DNA from 2 places in the Janthinobacterium algoris genome. Region 1 is predicted to be linked to the other one. Evidence: predicted binding sites of a transcription regulator. Region 1 holds the regulator's gene; the other holds the start of a gene.
The links. The regulator FliA, encoded in region 1, starts transcription of late flagellar genes. The targets are predictions, from matches to a motif close to CTAAAGTTTNNNNNNNNNNNGCCGNTA.

Region 2: the regulator FliA is predicted to act here: its motif matches at 4,404-4,430, upstream of ACQ4W7_RS17860 (flagellar protein FliT).

What each region holds. Positions count from the first base shown of each region.
Region 1 is NZ_JBNYXZ010000001.1:286,317-293,716, reverse strand. Features, by position in the region: gene flgA (flagellar basal body P-ring formation chaperone FlgA) at 1-558, shown strand, start outside; gene flgM (flagellar biosynthesis anti-sigma factor FlgM) at 670-978, shown strand; gene ACQ4W7_RS01325 (flagella synthesis protein FlgN) at 987-1,454, shown strand; gene ACQ4W7_RS01320 (hypothetical protein) at 1,507-2,367, opposite strand; gene ACQ4W7_RS01315 (translation initiation factor Sui1) at 2,441-2,803, opposite strand; gene motD (flagellar motor protein MotD) at 2,855-3,649, opposite strand; gene ACQ4W7_RS01305 (flagellar motor protein) at 3,655-4,401, opposite strand; gene ACQ4W7_RS01300 (RNA polymerase sigma factor FliA) at 4,383-5,114, opposite strand; gene ACQ4W7_RS01295 (MinD/ParA family ATP-binding protein) at 5,160-6,023, opposite strand; gene flhF (flagellar biosynthesis GTPase FlhF) at 6,016-7,350, opposite strand.
Region 2 is NZ_JBNYXZ010000011.1:194,093-201,492, reverse strand. Features, by position in the region: gene ACQ4W7_RS17880 (S9 family peptidase) at 1-983, shown strand, start outside; gene ACQ4W7_RS17875 (CsbD family protein) at 1,058-1,243, opposite strand; gene ACQ4W7_RS17870 (class I SAM-dependent methyltransferase) at 1,426-2,070, opposite strand; gene ACQ4W7_RS17865 (M13 family metallopeptidase) at 2,140-4,230, opposite strand; gene ACQ4W7_RS17860 (flagellar protein FliT) at 4,474-4,770, shown strand; gene ACQ4W7_RS17855 (hypothetical protein) at 4,885-5,109, shown strand; gene ACQ4W7_RS17850 (type IV pilus assembly protein FimV) at 5,190-6,350, opposite strand; gene fumC (class II fumarate hydratase) at 6,523-7,400, shown strand, end outside.

The DNA of each region.
Region 1 (7,400 bases):
CCGGGCAAGGTGACGATCAGCGTCGGCGCCGTCGATCCGCGCCTGAACCTGGCGGCTTGCCCCGCACCGCAAGCATTCATGGCGCCGGGCGCGCGCGCCTGGGGCAAGACCACCGTGGGCGTGCGCTGCACCGCGCCAAGCAACTGGACCATCTATTTGCAAGCCAACGTGGCCGTCGTGGGCGACTACGTGGCCAGCGCCGTGCCGCTGGCACAAGGGCAAGCCATCGATGCCAGCCAGTTGGTGACGATGCAGGGCGACCTGGCCGCATTGCCGGCAGGCATTGCCACCGACATGGCCCAGGTCGTGGGCGCCAGCACGAATATTTCCTTACCGCCAGGTACGCCGATGCGCCTCGACACCCTGCGCCGCAAGCCGGTGGTGATGCAGGGCCAGCTGGTGCGCGTCGTTTCAAGTGGCAACGGTTTCCAGGTAGCATCAGAAGGACGCGCCATCGGCAGCGCCGGCGAGGGCCAGACGGTGCAGGTCCGCACGCAGAGCGGCCAGCAGATCAGCGGCGTGGCGCGCGCCGGCGGCATGGTGGAGGTCGCCTTTTAAATACGGATGGACAGCGATATTGTGGTCTGGCGCACTAAAGTTTCGGCAGAAGGTGCCGATAATGACACATATCCCGGAGTTTCTTGACTTCGACCAGACGAGGATCACGCTGTGAAAATTACCGATAACACCATTAAAAGCAATCCCGGCCTGCCGGTGGCGCCCGCGAATACCTCGGGCGCCCGGAATGCCGAGAAAGCCCAGGCAACACCGACGACGTCGGACAATGTACGCCTGTCGCCGCAAGGACAGGCATTAGCGGCCAGTGCAACTGCCGGCAGCGGCGCCGTGTTCGACACGAAAAAAGTCGAACGCATCAAGCTGGCGATCGCCGACGGCCAGTTCCAGGTCAATTCTGAAAAAGTGGCGGACGGTCTCCTCGACACAGTCAAGGACTTGCTGCACTCACGCAATAGATAGGTTCCCTCATGCAATCAGTGACTCCGTTTTCCAGCCTGCGCGACGAGCAACAGCTCATGACCACATTGCTGGCATTGATGAAAGAAGAACAGCGGCATCTGGTTGCGGCTGACATCGATGCAATCACGGAGCTCACGGCGCGCAAGACGGCACTCGTAGGACAATTGAGCCAGCTGGCGGCGCAACGCCACCAGGCGCTGGCGGCAGCCGGTTTCACGGCCGCCGAGGCGGGCATGGAAGACTGGCTGGTCGGCGCCAGCGAAGCCGAAGCGGCATCCCTGTGGAAAGCCCTGCTCGAGACGACGCGCGAAGCCAAGGAACAAAACCGGCTGAACAGCTTGCTGGTCAACAAGCACATGCTGCACACGCAAGGCGCCCTGAACGCCATGCGCCCCACAGCCCAGAGCGGCAATTTCTACGGCCCCAGCGGCCAACCGACGACCAACACGACCAGTCGGCGCGTCGTCATCGGCTAACCCCCTATTTAACAGCGCCCCCACCCCGGCAAGGCGCAGCGGCCTTGCCGGCTCAACCATGCGCGGGTCGCCCCGCATGCTGGCGAAATTTCGCCGCGATGGCTTGCCCCTTCGCTGCGGCGGCAGCTTGCTGCTCCGGCGTCAGTTCCGCCTGCAGCCAGTGCCAGTATTCATCCTGATACGGATTGGTGACGCCGGGCGCGAGGATATCGTCGTAGACGAGGCGCAGGGCCAGCAGGTAGCCATACGCTTGCGGTGCATCTTTCTGCACCACCTCGCCATCGCGCAGATACGCCATCATCAGGGTAGCCACGCTGGAGAGGTCCGCCTCGTCCGCCTGCACCGTCAGCTGGGCGATGGCTTGCCGCTTCCATGCCTGCACCAGCGGATCGTCGGCACGGTTGCGCAGCGCGCTGCGGTCGCCGAACGGGCCTTCCGACAGGAACAAGGTGGCGGCGCCCGGCACGCCCGCCTTCGCGGCGGTGGCCAGGTAAGCGAGGCGGTCTTCGCGCTGGCGCTGCGTCAGGCCCGCGCACAGCTGCTGCTGGGCGGCTTTTTCTTCCGCCGTCATCTCGCGTCCCAGTTCGAATTCCATCCCCGGCAAGCGGCTTTCGCGTTGAAAAACGATGCAGTCGTCGATCAGGTTGAAGGCCGCATACGCGTCTTCCGCTCTGCCGCTGGCGCCCAGGCGTTCGAGCCGCTGCGCCAGGGACGCGAGAACGGGCGGCTGGGCCGCAGGGACGGAGGCATCAATATTCAAATACGATTCCAGGCTGCGTCCCGCTGGCGCGCTGGCGGCCGTCGTGGTGGCAGCTCCCGGCGCGCCGCCGTCGGACGCGGGCCAGTACGCCAGCGCCAGCGCTGCCGCGATGGCAGCGGCGATGGCGATGCCGGTAAGTTTGATATTCATCATGAAGTGGCGCGCGTGGACTGGAAACGCACGTTACCACAGGCACGCGGCACAGTCCCGCACGCACGCGAGCCGACTAGCCGCCGGCCTTTTTCGCCTGGTGGCCCAGCTTGGCCAGCGCGGCCAGGATGGTGTCCACGTGGTCGCCCTGCACTTCGATCACGCCATCCTTGACCGTGCCGCCCGAGCCGCACTGCGTACGCAGCTGCTTGCCCAGCAAGGCCAGCGCAATGGCGTCCAGCGGCAAGCCTTTGACCACGGTGACGCTCTTGCCGCCGCGCCCCTTGGTCTGGCGCGATACGCGCACCACGCCGTCACCGGCAGGTGCCGCCTTGGCTTGCGCCTTGCACGCGCATTGCGCCAGTGGCTGGCGGCATGCGGGACACATGCGGCCCGTTTCGGTGGAATACACGAGACCGCCCAGGGAACTGCTTTTCATGATCGAGAGATAAAAAAGGGAGAAGGCCGCGATTGTACCAAGCGCCGGGGTTCAGTTGGCGGGAGCCGGCGCAGGTGCAGGTGCAATGGGCGCCGTCGGCACTTCCGTCACCGTTTCCGGGATGCCGGACAAAATCGTCACGGCGACCCTGCGGTTGCGCGCGCGTCCTTCCGGCGTGGCGTTCGGCGCCACGGGAATGTTGTCGGCGTGGCCCACGGCCGTCAGGCGCGAGGCTTGCACGCCGCTGGCGATGAACAGGCGCACCACGGCGCTGGCGCGCGCGGCCGACAATTCCCAGTTCGAGGCAAAGGTCGAATTACTGATCGGCTGGACATCCGTATGCCCCTCCACCTGCACGTCGTGCGTATCATCCTTGAGCAGCACGGCCACCGCGCGCAAGGCCTGGTCCGATTCGGCAGTCAGCCCTGCGGCGCCCGGGTCGAACAACACGCTGGCATTGATTTCCACGCTCACGCCGCGGCTCGTCTGCGTCACCCTGACTTTACCTTCCTTGACCAGCGGTGCCAGGGTGGACGTCAGGTCCTGCGCCAAACGCGTCATGTGTTCACGCTCGCGGCGGATGGCTTCCGTGCGGCGTTTCAGGGCGGGATTGGGCAGCGGGATCGCCTGCGGCGCTTCCATGATGATGGGCGGCGCGCCCTTTTCCAGGCTGAATGCCTGGCCGATGGCGTTCTGGAAGACGCGGTACTTGCCCTCGTTGACTTGCGAAATCGCATACATGACAACAAAGAAGGCGAACAGCAAGGTGATGAAGTCGGCGTACGAGATCAGCCAGCGGTCCTGGTTGTCCGGCTCCTCGTCATACTTCCTGCGCGCGCGCCGCATCATGCTCAGTGCTCGTGCAGCAGGCTGGCCACGCGCTCTTCGATGATGCGCGTATGGTCCCCCGTGGCGATGTCGTACAGCACGGCGGCCGTGATTTCATACTGCAGCACGCGGCGCGAGACGATGGCTTTGAGTTTATTCGCCACCGGCAGGAACAACAGATTGGCCAGGCCCACGCCGTAGATGGTGGAGACAAAGGCCACGGCGATGCCGCTACCTAATTTACTCGGGTCGGTGAGGTTTTCCATGACGTGGATCAGGCCCAGCACGGCGCCCAAAATACCGATGGTGGGCGAATAGCCGGCCGCCGATTCCCACACCTTGACGGCCTGGCGCTCGGCCAGCTCGTAGGCGGAGATTTCCACGTCGAGCAGCTGGCGCAGCTTGTCGGGGGCGATACCGTCGACGATCATGCGCAAACCCTTGGCGTTGAAGCGGTCGGCCGTGTTTTCCATCAGGCGCTCGAGCGCCAGCGGGCCGTCGCGGCGCGCCGTCAAACTCCATTGTCCGATGTCACGCGCCAGTGCGGCGCGCGTGTCGGCCGGCGGCAGGAAGACCCAGCGCAGCATTTCGAGGCCGCGCACGAAAGTGCGCAGCTGCGTTTGCAGCAGCACGGCGCCGAAGGTGCCGACAATGACGATGGCAAAGGCGGCCGGCTGCAGCAGGGAGGCCATCTTGCCGCCTTCCAGTGCCTGGCCGACCAAGAGGCCCGCCAGCGCCAGCGCCAGCCCGATTACGCTGGACCAGTCCACGCCAGCTCCCTCAAAGTTGCGCGCAGGCGCGCGACGGCCTGGGTATGCAGTTGCGAGACGCGCGATTCGGAGACACCCATCACCGCGCCGATCTCCTTCAGGTTCAGCTCTTCTTCGTAATACAGGCCCATGAGTATTTTCTCGCGTGGCGGCAGCGCGTCGATGGCATCGATCACGGATTGCCGGAAATCGGTATCGAGCAAGGATCGCAAGGGGTCGCTGTCCTCGTCCACGCAATGGCGGTCGAGGAAGCTGTCATTGCCGTCCGGGTCATGAAAGTCTTCGTAGTACAGCAATTGGTGGCCGCCGCCGTCGCCCAGCATTTCCTGGTAGTCGGGCAGCGACATTTTCAGCAGTTTCGCCACTTCCGACTCCGTCGGCGGGTGGCCCAGGCGCTGCTGCAGGGTACTCATCGCCTCTTCGATCTTGCGCATGTTTTGGCGCATGCTGCGCGGCAGCCAGTCGCTGGTGCGCAATTCGTCAAGCATCGCGCCGCGGATGCGCAGCACGGCATACGTCTCGAACTGCGCGCCATGCGTCTCTTCATAGCGGGTAATGGCGTCGAGCAGGCCGATCATGCCGGCCTGGATCAGGTCATCGACCTCGACCGAAGGCGGCAATTTTGCCTTCATATGGTGCGCCAGACGCTTCACCAGCGGAATGTGCTCCGTCAGCAAATAGTCCTTGTTCGATTTCCCTTTGACCGTGTACATAGGCTGCTTATTGTTTTAACTGCTATCGTGTGCTGATTGATGGAATCAGACGCTGAACTGGTGCGGGCTCCCCGTCTGGTACAAGGTGCCACCAAGCACCGGCGCCGCCGAACGGGCCAGCCGCTCGGCCAGTCCGCGAAACGCCACCGAGGCTCCCGCCAGCGGAAAGGCATCGACCACGCTGCGGCCCAGACGCGCCGCGCGGTGCAGATACTCATCGGCAGGCACCGACCCCATCGAGGTCAGTTTCACGGCCAGGTAGCGGCTCGCCGCCTGCGCCATATTATCGTATACCACTTTTGCCTCGGATTCGGAAGCGCCGGTGACCAGAATGCCAAACGGACGGCGTCCCAGTTCCTGGCTCAGGCGCTTGATCAGGCAGTACGCCGCCTTGATCGAAGTGGCGCTGGTCGAGACTTGCACCACGATGTCGGACGAGGCCATCAGCGGCACGGGGAAGCAATCGCCCTGGTCGGCCACGACGCCGTCGACCAGCACGATGCCGCTCTGGCGCGCCAGCACTTCGAAGGTCTTGCCCAGGCGGCGCAGTTCTTCCTCGCCCGCATAGTCCATGCTGTCCATCAGGTGGTTGCGCGCCCCCAGGCTGGCCACGCCAAAGCCTTGCGGCACTTGGTGGATGACCTGGTTCAAGGCGCACTGCTGGCGCGCCACGTCGCGCAGGCTGGCGCCGTGCGCCAATCCCAGGCGGGCAGCGACACCATCGATGCCGCCACTGGCGTCGAGCAGCAGCACATCATTGCCGCCGTAGGCCAGCGAGGCGCCCAGGTTGACCAACATGGCACCTTTGTCATCTTGCGGCGTGGCCGATAAAAATGTCAGCACGCGCGGCTGCGGGCCGGCCAGCATGCGGCGCAAGCCTTCGGCCTGGTCGAAATCGAAATTAGCCAAGGTGCACCCCGCGCGCTTCATTGTTGCGGGCGGCCGCCTGCGCCATCAGCAGCGGCAGTTCGGCATCGGAAAACTGCGTCGCCGCCGCATCGCGCTTGAGCTTGAAGGCGCGGTCGATCAGGTAGCCGCGGTCGGCCAGGTACAGATCTTCCGGCACGCGCTGGCCGTTCGACACATAAAACAGGTTCAGCTTCTGGCGGATCACCACGTCGAGCACATTGCCGATCGAAGCCGCTTCATCGAGCTTGGTCATGATGCAGCCGGCCAGGCCGCTGCCCTGGTAGGCGCGCACCACTTCATTCAGGGTTTCCTGGGTCGCCGTGGAATTCAGGCACAGCAGGCGTTTCACATCGGCGCCGGCGCCCGACAGCATGGCCACCTGTTCCGTGACCATCTGGTCGCGCTGGCTCACGCCCACCGTATCGATCAGCACCGTGTGCTTGTTTTTCAATTCTTTCAGGGCGATGCGCAAGTCCGCTTCATCCTTCACCGAATGCACCATCACGCCGAGGATCTTGCCATAGATGCGCAACTGTTCATGCGCGCCGATACGGTAGGCATCGGTGGTGATCAGGGCCAGCTTTTCCGGGCCGTGGCGCATCACGCAGCGGGCAGCCAGCTTGGCCGTGCTGGTGGTCTTGCCGACGCCGGTCGGCCCCACCAGCGCGAACACGCCGCCCTGCTCCAGCATGGCGTCTTCATTGGCCACCGTATTCAGGTTACGGCTGAGGACGGTCTTGATCCAGCGCATGCTTTGCGCGCCATCGAGGCCGGCGGGCAGCTTGTCGATCAGATAGCGCGCCAGGCTGGCCGAAAAGCCGGCCGCCAGCATTTCGCGCAGCACCACGGCTTTTTGCGGCTCGCGCTGCTGCGTCGAGCCCCACGAAATTTCCGCCAGTTGGGTTTCCATCATGCCGCGCATGGCGCGGATTTCATTCATCATGCCGCTCATCTCGGCGGCGGCATTCTCTTTGACGTGCGCCAGCGCGCTGGCCATCATCTGCTGCATGCGGGCCATGTCCACTGGCTCGGAAGAAGCCTGGCGCGGCGCTGGCTGGCGTTGTGTCGGGGTAGCCGGGCGCTGGGCCGGGGCTGCCTGACGCTGCGGCGTGGCGAACTGGGTCTGCAACTGGGGACGGGGCTGGGCCATTTCGGACGCGGCCGGCGGCGAGGCCAGCGAAGCGGCATCGTCATTGGCCAGCGCGAGGATTTCCACCACGCCATCGGCCTGGCGGTTCGACAGGATCACGGCATCGGGGCCCAGCGCTTCGCGCACCTTGCGCAGCGCATCGCGCGACGAGGCGCCCGTAAATTTCTTCACATTCATGACCGGCCTCCCAAGGCGGGGGTGGCGCAATATTGGCTGAACTGTGTGAC
Region 2 (7,400 bases), on a different contig from region 1:
GCAGCACGGCCGATAAGCCGCAGCGCGTCACCAAGGCCGATGGCTGGCACGACACGACGTTCTCGCGCAATGGCGAAGTGTTTGTCGACACGTATTCCGATCCCGCCACGCCGCCACAAGTCAGCATCCGCCGTCCGGACGGTTCGATGGTGGGCTGGCTGGAAGAAAACGCACTGAACGCCAGCCACCCGTACGCGAAATACAAGGCCGATCACCTGCCGACGCAATACGGCACCCTGAAAGCCGACGATGGCCAGACGCTGCATTATTCCATCGTCAAACCGTCGAACTTCGACGCGAGCAAACGCTATCCCGTCTACCTGTCGACGTATGGCGGCCCGCACTCGCAGCACGTGGCTCGCCGCTGGGGCAACAACTTCGATCAGTACATGGCGCAGCAAGGCTTTGTCGTCTTCCGCCTGGATAACCGCGGCTCGTCGCGCCGCGAGCGCGCCTTCACGGACGCCATCTATCACAAGCTGGGCGCAGCCGAAGTGGCCGATCAACTGGTCGGCATCGACTGGCTGGGCAAGCAAAGCTTCGTCGACGCGAAGCGCATCGGCGTGTTCGGCTGGAGCTATGGCGGCTTCATGACCCTGCGTTTGCTGTCGGCTGCCTCCGACAAGATCGCCATGGGCGTCTCGGTGGCACCCGTCACCGACTGGTCGCTGTACGACACCCATTACACGGAGCAATTCCTCGGCATGCCGAAGGAAAACGTGGATGGTTATAAGGCCAGCACCGTGTTCGCCCACCTCGACGGCTTGAAGTCGCCGCTGCTGCTGGTGCATGGCATGGCCGACGACAACGTCTTGTTCAGCAACAGCACGCGCTTGATCGACGCGCTGGTGAACCGCGGCGTGCAATTCGACCTGATGACGTATCCGGGCGCCAAGCACGGCATCTCGTCGCGCGCGGGCCAGCGCCACGTATATAAGAAAATTGAAATGTTCTTCAAGCAAAACCTGGGCGTAGCGAAGTAAAGTAAAGCGTGCCCACAATAAAAACCGCCGCCTGTCTTGCGACAGGCGGCGGTTTTTTTATGCTGCAGCAAAAATTATGGCTTGCGCGTAATGGTCTCGACTGCATCTTTCACATCGCCAACTTTCTTTTGCACTTTGCCTTCGACCTGGTTTGCCAGGCCCTTGGCTTGCTGTTCTTCGCTGCCGACGACTTTGCCAGCGGCTTCCTGGATTTTACCGCCGACTTCCTTCAGTTTACCTTCGACTTGATCTTTGTTCATGATGATATCCTCACGTAGTTGGTACCTCTGTAGTCCGGCCATGAAAGGCCGGTACTGCGGCTCACACACTGCCACAAGCTTCTTGCTGTGCTTGCTGCGTGTCGATAGGTTCATACTACGCTTGAGCTAACAAAAACTCTGTACGCTTGCTAACACATACCCAATGTCCGTCAACTCCATGGTCATGCAGCTTTACGCCAGACGGTCGCCAGCCACGGCTGCTGTTCGCGCGGCAAACCAGGCGGACGGTAGTACTGCTCGACCAGGGTAAAACCGGCCGCCTGCACATACGCTGCCCACGTCTCTTCGTCGTGGTAGCTGCCATAGCGCGCGCCATTCCAGCCCTCCTGGTTATGGCCGCGCGGGTTCGAGCTGAACAGCACGCCGCCCTCCTTCAGGCACGCGTGCAATGCACGCAACACGCCGGGCAAGACGGCGCTGGGCACATGGAACAGCACAGCATTGGCGAACACGCCATCGAAATGCGCGGTGGGCAGATCGAGGTCGACAAAATCCTGCTGCCACACGGTGCAACCGCTGTAGGCGCGCGCCATCTCGACGAAACGGGGGCAGCCATCGACGCCCGTGGCGTGGTGCCCCATGGCCGTGAACGCTTTCAGATCGCGGCCCGGGCCACAACCCAGGTCGAGGATCGCCAACGGCGCCGGCTTGCCGATGGCCTGCAGCAGCGCGGAGATATTCTGGCTGACGTCGTGATCGCGCGTGCCCTCGAAAAACTGCTCGGCGCTGGCGTCGTAATGGGCCAGGGTGCGCCCGGTGATCGCGTGGATGGGGTCTTGCGGATCTTGCGGTGGGGTCGGCTTCATGGCGCTCCTGTCATCGATGGGCGCATTTTACGCTGCCGACCGGCTCCCCGGCCGGCAACGTCAGCACGCTTACCAGACGCGTACGCGCTGTTCCGGCGCCAGGTACAGCTGCTGCCCCGGCTGGACGTCGAAGGCCGGGTACCAGGCGTCGAGGTTGCGCACGGTGGCGGCACGGTATTGCGCCGGCGCATGGCCATCCGTGAGGATTTGCTGGCGCGCCGCCGCTTCGCGCGCCTTGCTGCGCCAGCTGACGCCGTAGCCCCTGAAGAAATCGCGGTCCGCGACTGGCTGGGCCGGCTTGCCCTGCTGCGACAGGGTGAATGCGTCATGCGCGGCCGCCACGCCGGCCAGGTCGGCCAAGTTTTCGCTGAGGGTCAGCTGGCCATTCACGGCCAGGTCGGGGAACGGTTTATAAGCCGCGAACTGCGCCACCAATTGTTTTGATGCCGTCTGAAAGTGCGCCAGGTCGGCCGGCGTCCACCAGTCGCGCAGCTTGCCCTGGGCATCGAACTGCGCGCCCTGGTCATCGAAGCTATGGCTGATCTCATGGCCGATGGTGGCGCCGATGCCGCCATAATTGGCCGCATCGGATACTTGCGGATCGAAAAACGGCGGCTGCAAGATGGCGGCGGGGAAGTTCAGCGAATTTTGCAGCGGCAGGTTGACGGCGTTGACCAGCTGCGCCGGCATGGCCCAGGCCTTGCGGTCAGGGGATTGGCTCAGCTTGGCCAGTTCCTGCCGGTAATGAAACTGCTCCGCCCGCTGCACATTGCCCAGCGCGTCGCCGCGCACCACGCGCAAGCCCGCATAGCTGGCCCAGCGTTCCGGATAGCCCACGCCCACGTACAAGGTCTTGAGTTTTTCCTGCGCCTGCGCCTTGGTGGCCGGCGCCATCCAGTCCAGCTTGTCGATGCGGCGCGAGAAGGCGGCAACGATATTCGTTACCATGTCCTGCACGCGGGCTTTCGATTCCGGCGGGAAATAGCGCTCCACGTACAGCTTGCCGACGGCGTCGCTCAGGGCCGCATTCGTCGCAGCCAGCGCGCGCTTGCTGCGCAGCGACTGCTGCGGCGTGCCGCTCAGGGCGCTGCCATAGAAGGCAAAGCGCTGGTCGGCGGCCGCCTTCGGCAAGGTGGTGCTGAAATGGTTGATCGCGTGGAAGGCCAGGAAATCTTTCCACGTCGCCAGCGGCACGCTCGCCACCAGCGCGGCGCTACCCGTCATGGCCGTCGGATGCCAGACGATGAAATCCGTCTGCTGGCCCAGCCCTGCCGCCTGGAAGAAGGCTTTCCAGTCCAGGCCTGGCGCCTTGCTGGCAAAGTCGGCGGCGCGCCACGCGTTGTTGCCCTTGGCGACGTCGGCCGAATCCTCGCGGCTGGCGTGACTGGCGGCAATCTGCTGCTCCAGCGCAAATACGCGCGCGGCGCGGGCCGGCGCATCGCTGTAGCCGGCCTGCTTGAGCATGGCGGCGATATGCGTCTGGTAGCCCGTGCGCAAGCCCTGCATGCGCGCGCTGTCGCCCTGGTAAAAGGCGCGGTCGGGCAAGCCCAGGCCGCCCTGCAACAGATAAGCCACATTGCGCGTGGTGTCGTTCAAGTCTTGCGCCACCCACAGGCCGAACAGGTTTTCCGTATAAAAATTGGTGGCATTGAGCGGGTCGACATCGGCGCGCAAGCTCTCGCCCAGCGCGCGGGCCAATCCCGCCTGGTCGCGGATGCCATTGATCTTGCTCAACAAGGGCTTGAGCGGCGCCCAGCCTTTCGCTTCGATAGCCGCTTCATCCATCCAGGATCGGTAAAAATCGCTGACCTGGCGTGCCGATGCATCCGCCTGTGGCGCCACCGCCAAGCCTTCGACGAGGCTGATGATGCGCTCGTTGGTCGCGTTGGCAAGCATGGCGAACGAGCCCCAGCTGCTGCGGTCGGCGGGGATGTCCGTGCTGCGCAGCCAGTCGCCATTCACGTAGTCATAGAAGTCGTCGCCGGGTAAGGCAGAGGCAGCCTTGGGCGCCGCCATCACGGCAGCAGGACTGGCGACCGCCTCCTGGTCATGCGCGTGGACGGCGCCGCTGGCCAGCGCGATGCCGGACAGGGCCAGCGCCATGGCGCGCTTGCGCCAGGGAGCAGGGAAAGAGGAAGCGGCAGCAGTGACAACGCGCATGGTGATCCTTTCAGGCAAAGTGACGACAGTAGTGTGCAAAATCATAACGCGTTTTGAGGCGCCGCAACACGCTCCCCTGTCACCGCGACGCCAGCGGGCATGCGGCTTGGCAGGCGATTCTGGCGGCATACAAGCAATCATCTAAATTATTTTCACTTTTTTTCAAAAACACCCTCAAGTTCCCGATCAGCACGCCGTTAATCTAGACAAGCAGTAATCCATTCACTAGTTACGGGTGTGCTCATGACCTCCAACGACGTTCTCTCGATGTATGAAAATATTGCAGGAATGACCAATAAAATGGTTGTGGCCGCACGTTCGAGCGACTGGGATGGCTTGGATACTCTGGAAAACCAGTGCGCCAGCGTCGCCAGCACGACCATGACGGGCAGCGTACCTGCCCTGGCTGGCGCCTCGCGCCTGCGCAAGATCGATTTGCTCAAGCAAATCCTGGCCAATGACCGCGAAATCCGCGCGATTACAGAACCGTGGATGACGCAGCTGTCGAATGCCATGCCAGGTTCGCACGCCCGCATGTAACTCAATAAGCAAGCTTGCAGCGCCAGAAACAGCACCCGAGGGTGCTTTTTTTACATCTGCCGCCGTGTCAGGGAGCGCGGCATCTGCGGCGCTCAAGAAGCAAGGAGGGGGAATTTGGAAGGCGAACCCCAGGTATCTCCTGGCGCCGCCTCGCTGCCGGTTGCATCCGGCGTTCACGAGCACATCGTCGGCGTCGCAAACCGCTTCCAGACCCAGGCGTTTATGCAACGCTACACCTGTTTGCCGCGCCACACTATCGTTGGTGACTGCGACAGGCTGGGACTGTTTTGTCGTAGAGCAAGTCCACTGAGTAATCATATCACCATCTTTGAAAAATAGGCAATACGCTAGACAATCACCTTCTGTATTTTTTGAATATCTTTTTTTATATCAAATTTGAGCGCGGCCTTGCCGCAGCGCTAACGCGAGAACGGCTCCGGTTCCGGCTCGGCCGCTTCCTCCTCCAGCGCTTTCGTTAGCACCGGCACATCCTTCTTCTTGCGGCCGAACGGCTTGCGCAGCAAGACCCAGTATTTCGACGGCGCGCCCGACCCCGCAGCTTGCTTGCGCTTGCGCACGATATACACGATAAGCGCCGTCAGCAGCAGGAAGGTCAAGGTGCCAACACCCAGCCACAGTAAGCCGTTGCCACCCGCTTTCTTTTCCTTGTCAGCCGCTGGCACCCCATGCAGGGGCTTGGGCTTGGTATGGGGCGCCTCCGCCACGGCAGGCGCTGCGGCAAGCGGAACGGCAGCAGTCGCAGCGGCGGGCAGCGTCAGCGCCTTTTGCAAGGCGCCGATCTTGCCCTCCAATTCACCGAGTTTTTCATTCAGGGCCGCGTTTTTTTGGTCCAGCGCCACGCACGCTTCCGCCTGCCCAGCATCCGCCTGCGGCGCGCAAGCGGCCACGGGCGCCGCGGCGCGGCGCAACGGCGGCGGACGCAACGCAGGAGGAGCCGGCATGGGCGCGGCGGGCGGCGGCACAAACACGCGCGCCGGACGCACCAGGCCCTCGGCGCGCGCGCGGGCCGCCAGCGCGGCGGCATCGGGCGGCGTTGCGCCGGGCGCAGCGCGCGGCTGCGGCAGTGGCTGCACCAGCGGCACAGGCACAGTCGCCGGTATAGCTTGCCTGACTGGCGCACTGGCGGCGACGGCGGCGACGGCGGCGACGGCGGCGGGCGGTGCCGGCGTCAGCCACAGCGTACCGAGGCGCACGATGGCGCCACTGCCATTGCCCAACAACAAATACAAATGCACATGACCTGCCTGGATCGCTTGCCGGGTGGTCACGCGCACATAGTGCCGCCCACCCCGTTCCAGCGGGGTGATCGTCAAGGTTTGCAGGGCCGGATCCATGCCGATGCCGCCGCCGCGGTACACGTCGGGCGAGGCCAGGCGCACGGCCACGCCGCTGGCTTCCTCGGGCGCCAGGGCCGTCAGTTCGATCTCGGCCAGCAAGGGCTGGCCCACGTGCGACAGCACCGCCATCTCGCCCAGTTCTGCCGCCATGACGGGCGACAAGGCCAGACTGGCGACGGCGCACGCGCTCAGGGACCAACGGGGAACAATGCTGCTTTGCATGGACTAATCGCTTTGATAACAATATAAATAAGGGGAACTCGCCTGTCTTTAACGGCAGGAAATCGCAAAAATATAGATGGGCCATGGCAAAAATGATGCAATACAGCATCATCCTGTGCCTTTTTAACGCCTGGAGTACACTCGTTCCACCTCCATCGATGAAAGGGATGCCATGAGTAGCAGAATCGAACGCGACAGTTTCGGCCCGATCGACGTACCCGCCGACCGGCTGTGGGGAGCGCAAACGCAGCGCTCGCTTGAGCACTTCCATATCTCCACGGAAAAGATGCCGCCCGAACTGATCGCCGCCCTGGCCACTGTCAAGCGCGCGGCCGCCCACGTCAACCTGGACCTGGGTCTATTAGATGGCAAGAAAGCCATCGCCATCACGCAAGCGGCCGACGAAGTGTTGGCCGGCAAGCATGACGCAGAATTCCCGCTGGCCGTCTGGCAGACGGGCTCTGGCACGCAAAGCAATATGAACATGAATGAAGTGCTGGCCAACCGTGGTTCCGAGCTGATCGGCGGCTTGCGCGGCGCCGAGCGCCTGCTGCACCCGAACGACGACGTCAACCTGGGCCAGTCCTCGAACGACATCTTTCCTACCGCCATCCATGTGGCGGCCGCTCTGGCCGTCGCCAATACAGTCTTGCCGCCGCTGCGCCAGCTGCGCGCCACGCTCGACGCCAAGGCCACGGAATTTGCCGACATCGTCAAGATCGGTCGCACGCATTTGCAGGACGCCACGCCCTTGACCCTGGGGCAGGAATTTTCCGGCTATGTGGCGCAGCTGGACTTTGCCGAGCACATCATCACGGCATCGTTGCCGCCGCTGCTGCAACTGGCCGCCGGTGGCACGGCCGTGGGCACAGGCTTGAATGCCCACGTGGAATTTGCCGGCCGCATCGCCTTTGAACTGGCGCGCCTGACGGGCCAACCGTTCGAGACGGCCAGCAACAAGTTTGCCGCCCTGGCCGCCCACGATGCGCTGGTGGCCGCCCATGGCGCGCTGAAAACCCTGGCCACGGCCCTGATGAAGATCGCCAACGA